Regions from separate parts of the Mesorhizobium sp. ISC15 genome, predicted to be linked through region 2. Evidence: predicted binding sites of a transcription regulator. Region 2 holds the regulator's gene; the other holds the start of a gene.
The links. The regulator LexA, encoded in region 2, represses DNA repair genes until DNA is damaged. The targets are predictions, from matches to a motif close to TGTTCNNNNTGTGTTCNG.
Positions count from the first base shown of each region.

Region 1: a site for LexA is predicted at 1,860-1,877, ahead of dinB (DNA polymerase IV). Genes of this name have one in related genera too.

Region 1 is NZ_JAVSPX010000001.1:18,140-23,221, forward strand. Features, by position in the region: partial or broken gene RPG13_RS00095 (Y-family DNA polymerase) at 1-1,136, opposite strand, end outside; partial or broken gene RPG13_RS00100 (ImuA family protein) at 1,051-1,811, opposite strand; gene dinB (DNA polymerase IV) at 2,076-3,116, shown strand; gene ligD (DNA ligase D) at 3,129-5,066, opposite strand.
Region 2 is NZ_JAVSPX010000001.1:4,430,729-4,435,810, reverse strand. Features, by position in the region: gene RPG13_RS21360 (ComEC/Rec2 family competence protein) at 1-1,702, shown strand, start outside; gene lexA (transcriptional repressor LexA) at 1,696-2,433, opposite strand; gene RPG13_RS21350 (molybdopterin molybdotransferase MoeA) at 2,538-3,743, opposite strand; gene moaC (cyclic pyranopterin monophosphate synthase MoaC) at 3,743-4,240, opposite strand; gene trpC (indole-3-glycerol phosphate synthase TrpC) at 4,307-5,082, opposite strand, start outside.

The sequences.
Region 1 (5,082 bases), 4.4 Mb from region 2:
CAAAGCGGTAGAGCCGTTGCTCGCCAATACGGTTGGCAAGCACATCGATGAGATCGGTAATATCGGGCTCCGGCTCCTCGACCAGTGAGGAGATGATCTGCTTGGCTCCGAAGGGCTCGGCGAGCGTCGCGGCAAGGGTCATCACCTCAATGCCGAAACCGGGATCGACAGTCTCGATCCGGTCGGTCAGGAGACGGGTCAGCCGTTTGACATCGCGCACGGGCACGGCAGTGCCGACGCGTATGGCCTCGACGCGGTTGTCGACGCGATGAAACAGGAGGTCGAGCCGGCGTGCGCCGAGCCCCTTGACCTCAAGCGCCGCGCATAGGGTTACGACGAGCTTGCCGGTATAACGGGCTATGGTCTCGGCGGCGCCGATCGGCTCGCCGAAGGCCCGACGAACCTCGATGAGTTCGGGAGAGCGGGCGGGCTCGAAGGGTTCGCTACGCCGCCCCATGGCCTGGTCCAGGCGACGGCCGAGTTCGGGCCCGAAGCGCAGGGCTAGAGAGGCGCGCGGCGCGGCCTCGACTTCGCTCACCCGCTCGAAGCCGAGCGTGAGCAGGCCTTCGATGATATCGTTGGGAAGCCGCAGGGCGCTGATCGGAAGATCACGCATGATCGCCGGGGCTTGCCCTACCGGGGCGACGAAGGTCGGCCGGGCGAGGAACCGCGCGCAGGCATGAGCGGCGCCCCAAGTGTCTGCGACGGCGGCACGTGCGTTGATGCCGGAGGCTGCCGTGCGCGACACCAGCCCCTCGAGCATCGCGTCCTCGCCGCCATGCAAATGGTCGGCACTCCGTGGTGTCGATGATAAGCCCATCGGGCGGATCGGTCGCGACGATCGGGGCATAGCGCAGCGACCAGAGCGCCATTCTCTCGAGCGCCTCGGCATCGGCGGCTGCATCCAGGTCGAAGCTCTGCAGGTTGGGCACCAGCACCTGAGCCTTGCTCGCCGGCATGCCCACGCGCAGGCCGGCCGCGCGTGCCGCCGCATCGGCGGCCAGCACGAGCCTCCGGTTTCCCTGCCGGCCGAGCATGACGATCGGGGTTTCAGCCGATGGCGCGGACTGGCCCATGGCGCGCCGCAGGCGATCGGTCGGCCAGGCCGGAAAAAAGAGCGAGACGACCCTTGGCATCGCAGGCTTCCACTTCAAAATCGGCGCTTTCTCCCGCCCGGGCGCGGATCAGTTCGAGCCGCCAGCGGGCGCGGCCGATACCGGGGACCGGTAGGGGGCGGGAGGGGAGCGCGGAGACGCGCCAGCGGGTGACCGCGGCGGTCGGTTGTCCAAATCGGTCGCTTCGGTCTGCCGACGCCAGCGGCGGATGGCGATGCCGATGGCGCCGGAGCTTTCGGCGGCCAGTTGCAGTCGGCGATGCGCGGTCATCGAGAGCCGGGCCAGTTCAGCAACGACCGCACCTAAACCGCAATGGCGAAGCCCTTCCTCAAAACAGGCGAGCACGGAAGCTTCGTCGCCGGCCTCGACATAGACGACGCGGCCGGGCAGCAGCCCGGCCTGGGCGAGGGCAAGGGCGAAGAGATCCTGCCGGGTGACGCACCAGAGAACCTTCCCTTTGGCGCGGGCAGCAATCCCGGCGGCAAAGAGCGCCGCCGCGGCGCCATCGATCGCCCCGTTGCGGCCGCCCGCAACCTCATGCAGCGCCCCGAGCGCCAGCCCGCCTCCCGGCAAGACCTTGTCGATCCTGGGAACACCGAAGGGCAGTGTCGCACGGTTGCGCGCCGGGCCGCCTTCGAGGCGTGCGATTCGCTCCCGAAGCGCAGCGATAGCAGGGCTGGCGGCCGGCTGACCCATGAACGAAACACTCTCAAACTGTCTTCCCAATGGATTTCGGGGCTGATATGTTCCTTATTTGTTCTCTTGGTGTCCGAGAGTCACTCGGACTCGTTGCGCCGCTTCGAGAGTTGATCCCAGATGCCCTCGATCGAGATGCGGTCTATCTTGATATGCCGCAGGTGATGCAGAGACGGCGAAGTGGGTGAGCGAAGCGACAAGGGCCAAGAAGCTGATGCACCGCGGGAAGGAACGGCCATCCTTCGCAAGATCATCCATGTCGACATGGATGCCTTCTTCGCCTCGGTCGAACAGCGCGACAATCCGGACCTGCGCGGCAAGCCTGTGGCGGTCGGTGGCTCGGCCGCGCGCGGTGTGGTGGCCGCTGCCAGCTACGAGGCCAGGAAGTTCGGGGTGCGATCTGCCATGCCCTCGATCACGGCGAAGCGCAAATGCCCCGAGCTGATCTTCGTGCCGCCGCGCTTTGACGCTTATCGCGCCGTCTCCCAGCAGATCCACGCGATCTTTGCCAAGCACACGTCACTCATCGAACCGCTCTCGCTCGACGAGGCCTATCTCGACGTCACCGACAATCTGCAGGGCATTCCAGTCGCCACGACGATCGCGGAAATGATCCGCGCGAAGATCAAGGCCCAGACCGGCCTGACGGCTTCGGCTGGCGTCAGCTACAACAAATTCCTGGCCAAGCTCGCCTCCGGCCAGAACAAGCCCGATGGCCTATTCGTTATCACTCCGAAGCAGGGGCCCGCCTTTGTCGAGGCCTTGCCCGTACGAAAATTTCATGGTGTCGGCCCGGCGACCGCTGACAAGATGGCTCGGCTCGGCATCGAGACCGGCGCCGACCTGCGGGCACAGAGCCTCGCGTTCCTCGAGGAGAAGTTCGGGAAGGCGGGTCCGTACTATTACTGGATCGCCCGGGGCATCGACGAACGCCCGGTGCGGGCCGACCGCGAGCGCAAGTCGGTGGGAGCTGAGGATACCTTCGCGAGCGATTTGTTCGATCTCGAAAGTGCTCGCAAGGAACTGGCGCCCTTGGTCGGCAAGGTCTGGCGCTATTGCGAGGAGCGATCGATCCAGGGCCGTACCGTGACGCTCAAGGTCAAGTTCGCCGACTTTCAGCAGATCACCCGCAGCCGCACGATCGGTGGGGTCGTCGAGGCGGAGACCGACCTCGCGACTTTAGCGGGCACCCTCCTCGAACAGGTGTTTCCCGTCACCAAGGGAATACGCTTGCTGGGCGTGACGCTTTCGAATTTGAGCGGAACGCGGACCGAGGCCGACCGGCAGATGTCGCTTACGATCTAGGACTCGCTGCTGCTATCGGACCGCTTTTCGGATGCGGGCTGTCAGCGTTTGTTCGACATCGAAATAGCCTTCCCACGCATCGGTCCCCTGAGCCCGTGCGGCGGCAGCGAAAACGTCGAAGGCGCTGGCACTTTTGAAGGTCGGCAACTCATCCCAGGTGACTGGCACGGCGCACGACGCACCAGACCGCGCCCGGGTCGACCAGGGGCATATTGCCGTGGCGCCTTGGCCGTTGCGGAGATAGTCAAGGAACATCCGGCCCTTGCGCCTCGCCTTGCTCATATTCGCGACGAAGCGGTACGGATCCGTGCGGGCCAGCAGTTCGGCGAAGTCCTGACAGAAGCTCTTGACCGCTTCCCAGTCAGCCTCGGGAAGGAGTGGCACGACCACGTGGACGCCCTTGCCACCTGATAACAGCGGCCAGGATTGGAGGCCGAGTGCCTCGAGAACGCCGCGGATGTCCAGCGCGGCCTGCTTGACGTCACCAAAGCCCAGGGCCTCGTCGGGGTCGATGTCGAAGATTATCCTGTGCGGCAAGTCTGGCTGCTGGCGAAGGCTTCCCCAGACGTGGAATTCAAGCACGTTCATCTGGACGCCGGCGATGAGGCCCGCCAGGTCATCGACCCACAGGATGCGGCTCTCCTTGCCGGACATCTTCTCCAACTGGCCGTCATGGATGGCCTTGGGCATGCCAGGCAGCTTGTGCTTCTGAAAAAAGGTCTGTTGCAGGTCGCCGTTGGTGTCGCGCACCAGCGATAGCGGCCGATCCTGGATATGCGGCAACATCTTCTCGGCGACCGCGGCGTAGTAGGCGACGAGCGTTGCCTTGGTTACCTCTGTACCCGGATACATGACCTTGTCGGGGTGCGTCAGGGTCACGCCGACGGCGCGGGCAATCTCCTTGGCCATATGAGGATCCAGATTGGCCGTGGTGGCGGTCGCGGCAGTCGTGGGCGTTTCCATCACCACCTGGTCGGCGCGCTTGTCTTCGCGCATGCCTTCAAAGCTCGGGTGACGCAGGCTGCCGTCGGGCGTCACCTCCGAATAGGTGACCTCGGCAACGAGTTCGGGCTTCACCCACCTGGCACGCCGCGCGATGTCGCGCGGCACGGATGAGAAGGCGGGTTTGTCCAGAGGTCGCTTCTCCAACTGCGCCAGAATGGATTTGCGCATCGCGTCGGTGAACCCGGTGCCGACGCGGCCGCGGTAGATCAGCTTGCCGTTCTCGTAGGTACCCAGGATCAGCGAGGCCATTCCCCGGCCGGTGTCGCTTGGGCGGTAGCCGCCGACGACAAATTCCTGACGTTTCGTGCACTTGATCTTGAGCCAACTCGCGGTGCGGTCGCCGACATAGCGACTGTCGGCGCGCTTGGCGATGATGCCTTCATGGCCGCCGGCGCACATGGTATCGAAGACCTTCTCGCCATTGTCGGCGATATGGCTGGAAAACTGCAGGCGGTCGTCCGGGTCCCTCTCGCCCAGAAGTTCAGCAAGCCGTTCCTTGCGCTCGAGCAGAGGCCGGCCGGCCAGGTCGTCGCCGTTCAATTCCAGCAGATCGAAGGCGTAAAACTTGAGCGGCATGCCGGCGGCGATGCCGGTTTTCAGCATGGAAAAGTTGGTGCGGCCCTTGCTGTCAATCGCCACGATCTCGCCGTCGATCAGAGCTGAGCCCTTGGTGAGCGCCTGAAGTGGCGGCAGGATCACCTTGAACTGGCGGGTCCAGTCATGGCCGTTGCGCGTGTAGACGACGACCTCCGATCCCGAGATCGCGAGTTGTGCGCGATAGCCGTCGAACTTCATTTCAAAGAGCCAATTGGGGCCAACCGGTATGTCGTCGGTCAGCGTGCAGAGTTGGAACGGACGAAACTGCGGTAGGGGGTATTTCGGGGTAGATTCTGAGTCCCTGCGCCGTGCGCGCTTTTTGGGGAGGCCAGCCTCTACGGCCGACATGGAGAGCCCGAATACA
Region 2 (5,082 bases):
CTCCTTTGACAGCTATTTCGCCGGTATCGGCGCCAGTGGCTTTTTCCTCGGCAATCCGAAGATCGTCGCTTCCGAAGATGCACCGTTAGCAGCGCGCCTTTCTTCGTCGATCGAAAAGGCGCGTGAAACCATCGCCGACCATATCAGGGACAGCATCGGTGGCGCCGAGGGGGAGATTGCCGCTGCGCTGATCGTCGGCGTGCGTGCCGGCATCCCCGAAGAGATCAACGAATCGATGCGGCGCACCGGCATCTACCACATCATCTCCATTTCCGGCCTGCACATGGCGCTTGTCGCCGGCACCATCATGGGATTGCTGCGCGGCGCCTTTGCGCTGTTTCCCGATTTTTCGTCGCGCCGGCCGGTCAAAAAATATGCGGCTGCAGCCGCACTCCTTTCCATCGCTGCCTATCTCATTTTTTCCGGCATCGTGGTCGCGGCTGAGCGCAGCTTCATCATGCTGGCGGTAATGCTTGTCGCCGTGCTGTTCGACCGGGCTGCGCTCACCATGCGCAATCTTACGATTTCAGCCATCGCCGTCATCGTCGTGTCGCCGCACGAGGTGGTCGGCCCAAGCTTCCAGATGTCCTTCGCCGCGACCGCGGCTCTCGTGGGCGCCTATGCCGGCTGGTCCGACTATCGTGCCGACAAGGCCACGGCGCCGCCACAACGACGGTCACCGGCCGCTTTCGTCACGCGGAAGCTCGTCGCTGGAACAGGCACCATCGCCATGACCTCCATCATTGCCGGGAGCGCCACCGCGCTCTTCGCCATCTGGCACTTCCAGCGCGTCTCGCCGCTCAGTCTGTTTGCCAATCTGGCCGTCATGCCGATCGTCACGGTCGTCATGTTCCTGGCGGTCGTCAGCGCCTTGGCAATGCCTTTCGGCTTCGACGGACCTTTCCTCGACATGATGGGCAAGGGGCTGACGGCCATGATTGCAATATCGGGATGGATCTCCGAACGTTCGCCGGTCGATGCAGTCGGGCTGATTTCGTTGCAGTCGGTTCTGCTGGTGACGGTCGCCCTGGTCATCGCCACGATGGCGACGACATGGTTGCGGCTTGCGGCACTTCCCTTTGCGCTTGCCGGCCTGCTGACGATTTCCGAGACGCGAACCCCCGACGTGCTGATCTCGGAGGATGCGCATCTGGTGGCGCTGCCGATCGGCGGCGGCGAACTTGCCGTCAACCGGGTGCGCTCGAACGAATTCACCACCGACAACTGGAAACATGCGCTGACTTCAGCGACCATTGTCGAGCCGGAGACGTTCGAAAAAGGAGACGTGCGGTTCGACATCGCCGACCCGGCCGACCTGCCGCCGGGAGCGCCTTTCTATTGCACTGCCGGCCTGTGCCTCGCCCGGCATCCATCCGGCGCGATCATCGCGCTCGCCGACGACCGCAAAATCGCGCGGCCAGCCTGTGCCTTTGCGGACTTGATCGTCATCGACGATGCCACGGCCTATTATAATCCCTGCCGCAACCCGCTGGTCCTCGTCGTGACCAAACGGCAGCTCGCTCGCATGGGCAGTGCCGCCGTCTTTTTCGATCCGCTATCGGCGACGACGCGCGCAGAAATCCGTTTTGCCGTCAAACAGCCATATAGGCCTTGGCATGAGCAGCGGAGATTTTCGCGCGAGGCGAGGGGCCTGCCGCCATACCGTAAGCCTGAGAAACCCAAGAAAGCTGCCGTTCAGTAACGTCGGATCAATCCGACGAGCTTGCCTTGCACCTTGACCCGGTCCGGCCCGAAGATGCGCGTCTCATAGGCCGGGTTGGCGGCTTCCAGGGCGATCGAGGCGCCCTTGCGGCGGAACCGCTTCAGCGTCGCTTCCTCCTCGTCGACCAGGGCGACAATGATCTCGCCAGGCTGGGCGGTGTCGGCGTTGCGAATGATGACCGTGTCGCCGTCGAAGATGCCGGCCTCGATCATCGAATCACCCTTGACCTCCAGCGCGTAGTGCGCGCCGCCTGTGATCATGTCCGGTGGCACCGAGATCGAATGCGTCTGGTGCTGGATGGCATCGATCGGCACACCGGCAGCGATGCGGCCCATCACCGGGATGGAGACAGTGGCAATGACGTCGTCGTCATTGCCGGCCGCAGGCATGCGTGACGGCGCCGGCTTGATCTGTCGGCCGAGGCTGCCCTGCCCAAGGCTGCCCTGAATGACGCTCGGCGAAAATTTGCGCGCCGCATTGAGGCCGGGCGCGATCGAATCGGGCAGGCGCAGCACTTCCAGCGCGCGGGCGCGGTTGGGCAGCCGGCGAATGAAGCCGCGTTCCTCCAGCGCCGTGATCAACCGATGGATTCCCGATTTGGACGCGAGATCGAGCGCTTCCTTCATCTCGTCAAACGAGGGCGGAATGCCGCTTTCCTTCAGCCGCTCGTGGATGAACATCAGCAGCTCATGTTGTTTGCGTGTCAGCATCGCGACCCCCGACAGAATCAGAAAAACAAACCCAGAACAAACACTATCTGTTCCAGTTGTGTTCCGCAACTGTTTAAAGTTTAATGAATGCGTTGACGTTTTGTTCAGCGTAGCATCAGCACGCTGCAGGCGGCGCCTGTCGCGGCGGGGGGAGCGAATGGCTCGCGCACGATCAGCCCGTTGGCGTCGGCCAGCATTCTGAGCATCGAGGAATCCTGGATGCCGAACGGCGTCGCCTTGAGCGTGCCGGCGTCTTCCTTCACCACGGCGCGTACATAGTCCTGCCTGATATCGTTGGCCGCCATGGCGGCACCGAGCCGCGCCTGACGCATGTCCTGCCGGTAGGCGCGTCCGCCAAGCCGCGCAAGCAGCGGCTTCAGGAAGAGCTGCGTGCAGACCAGGCTCGCCACCGGATTGCCGGGCAGGCCGATGCAGCGGATGTCGCCCAGCCGGCCGAACATCAGCGGCTTGCCGGGCCGCATGGCGATCTTCCAGAAATCGAGCGTCATGCCTTCGCCGGTCAGCACGTCGTGGACGAGGTCGTGGTCGCCGACCGAGGCGCCGCCCAGCGTGACGATGACGTCAGCCCCTGCGTTAACCGCCTTTTTCACCAGCGCGGCAATCGCCTCTTTGCGGTCGGGGGCGATGCCGAGGTCGAGCGCGCTGGCGCCGACCGAGCGGGCCGCGGCAGCGACGCCATAGGCGTTGGACGAGATGATCTGGTCCGGGCCAAGGTCGCTGCCTGGCGGCAGCAATTCGTCGCCGGTGGCGATGATGGCGACCAGCGGCCGTTTCACCACGCTGACCTGCGGATGGTTGGCCGACGCCGCCAGCGACAACGCCGCCGGATCAAGCAGGCGGCCTTTCTCCAGCAGAACGTCGCCCTTCGAGAAATCGAGCCCGAGGCGGCGGATGTTGCGGCCTTCAACCGTCGACGCGGTCACTTCGATGCTGCCGCCGCCGAGGTCGCGGACATTCTCCTGGATGACGATGGTGTCAGCGCCTGCGGGAAGCGGCGCGCCGGTGAAGATGCGCACGGCCTGCGCCGGGCCGACTGTTCCGGCAAAGCCGCGTCCGGCCGGCGCCATGCCGATCACCGCAAGTGTTGCCGGCGCGGAGGCGACATCCTCGGCCCGCACGGCATAGCCGTCCATGGCGGACGCGTTGAAGGGCGGCTGGGTGCGGAGCGCCGTGAGCGGGTCCGCCAGTATCCGGTCGGCGGCGTCCATCAGGGTGACGCTTTCAGCTTGCAAGGGCGCAGCATCTTCAAGCAGGCGCTCGAGCGCGTCGGCAACCGGAAGCAGCGCCATTATTGGCCTGCCCCTTGGGCGCCTACTTTGTAGACGCCGGATTTGCCGCCGGTCTTTTCCACCAGCCTGATGCCGGAGATCACCATGGCGCGGTCGACCGCCTTAGCCATGTCGTAGATGGTCAGGCAAGCGACCGAGACGGCGGTCAGCGCCTCCATCTCGACGCCGGTCTTGCCGGTGACGCGGGCCAGCGCCGTGACCTTCAGGCCAGGCAGCGTCGCGTCCGGTTCGATGTCGACGGATATCTTGGTCAACAGCAGCGGGTGACAGAGCGGGATCAGCTCATGCGTCCTCTTGGCCGCCATGATGCCGGCGATGCGCGCCGTGCCCAGCACGTCGCCTTTCTTGGCATCGCCGTCGAGGATCATCTTCAGCGTTTCTGGCCGCATCGAGACAAGACCTTCGGCGATCGCCGTGCGGGTCGTTTCCGCCTTGTCGCCGACATCGACCATATTGGCTTCGCCTTTCGCGCCAAGATGGGTGAGGGCAGCCGTCATCGTCAGACGGCCTTAGAACGACGTGCGTCCGTTTGGACGCACATAGCACGCTCTAACACTTTGGATTTATGCATCGTGCTCTCCGAAAATCGATTCCGATTTTCGGGCCGATGCATGAGCCGGCGCCTTGCCCGTCAAAAGCAGGTGCGTTGCGGCGGCCACGTCCTGTTGCCGCATCAGGCTCTCGCCGACGAGGAAGGTGCCGATGTCGCTTTTTTCCAGCCTGCGGCAATCTTCGTGCGAGAAAATACCGCTCTCGCTGACCAGCAGGCGGTCGGCCGGCACCATCGTCGCGAGCCGCTCCGAAGTATCGAGACTGGTTTCGAACGTCCGGAGGTTGCGGTTGTTGATGCCGATCAGCCGTGACGACAGTTTCAGCGCGCGTTCCGTCTCGGCTTCGTCATGCACCTCGACCAGCGCGTCCATGCCGAGCTCGAAAGCCGTCATTTCGAGCTCCCTGGCCACGGCGTCATCGACGCTCGCCATGATGATCAGGATGGCGTCAGCGCCCCACGCACGGGCTTCGAACACCTGATAAGGCTCGAACAGAAAATCCTTGCGCAAGGCGGGCAATGTCACGGCACTGCGCGCATCGGTGAGGAATTCAGGCGCGCCCTGGAAGGACGGCGCGTCGGTCAGCACCGAGAGGCAGGCGGCGCCACCTTTCGCATAGGCCCTGGCCAGTGCCGGCGGATCGAAATCGGCTCGGATCAGGCCCTTGGAAGGGCTCGCCTTCTTGATCTCGGCGATCAGCGCGAAGCTGCCGGATTTGCGCCTGGCTTCAAGGGCCGAGAGAAAGCCGCGCGGCGCATCGGTGTCCTTCGCCCGCGCCTTGATCTCGG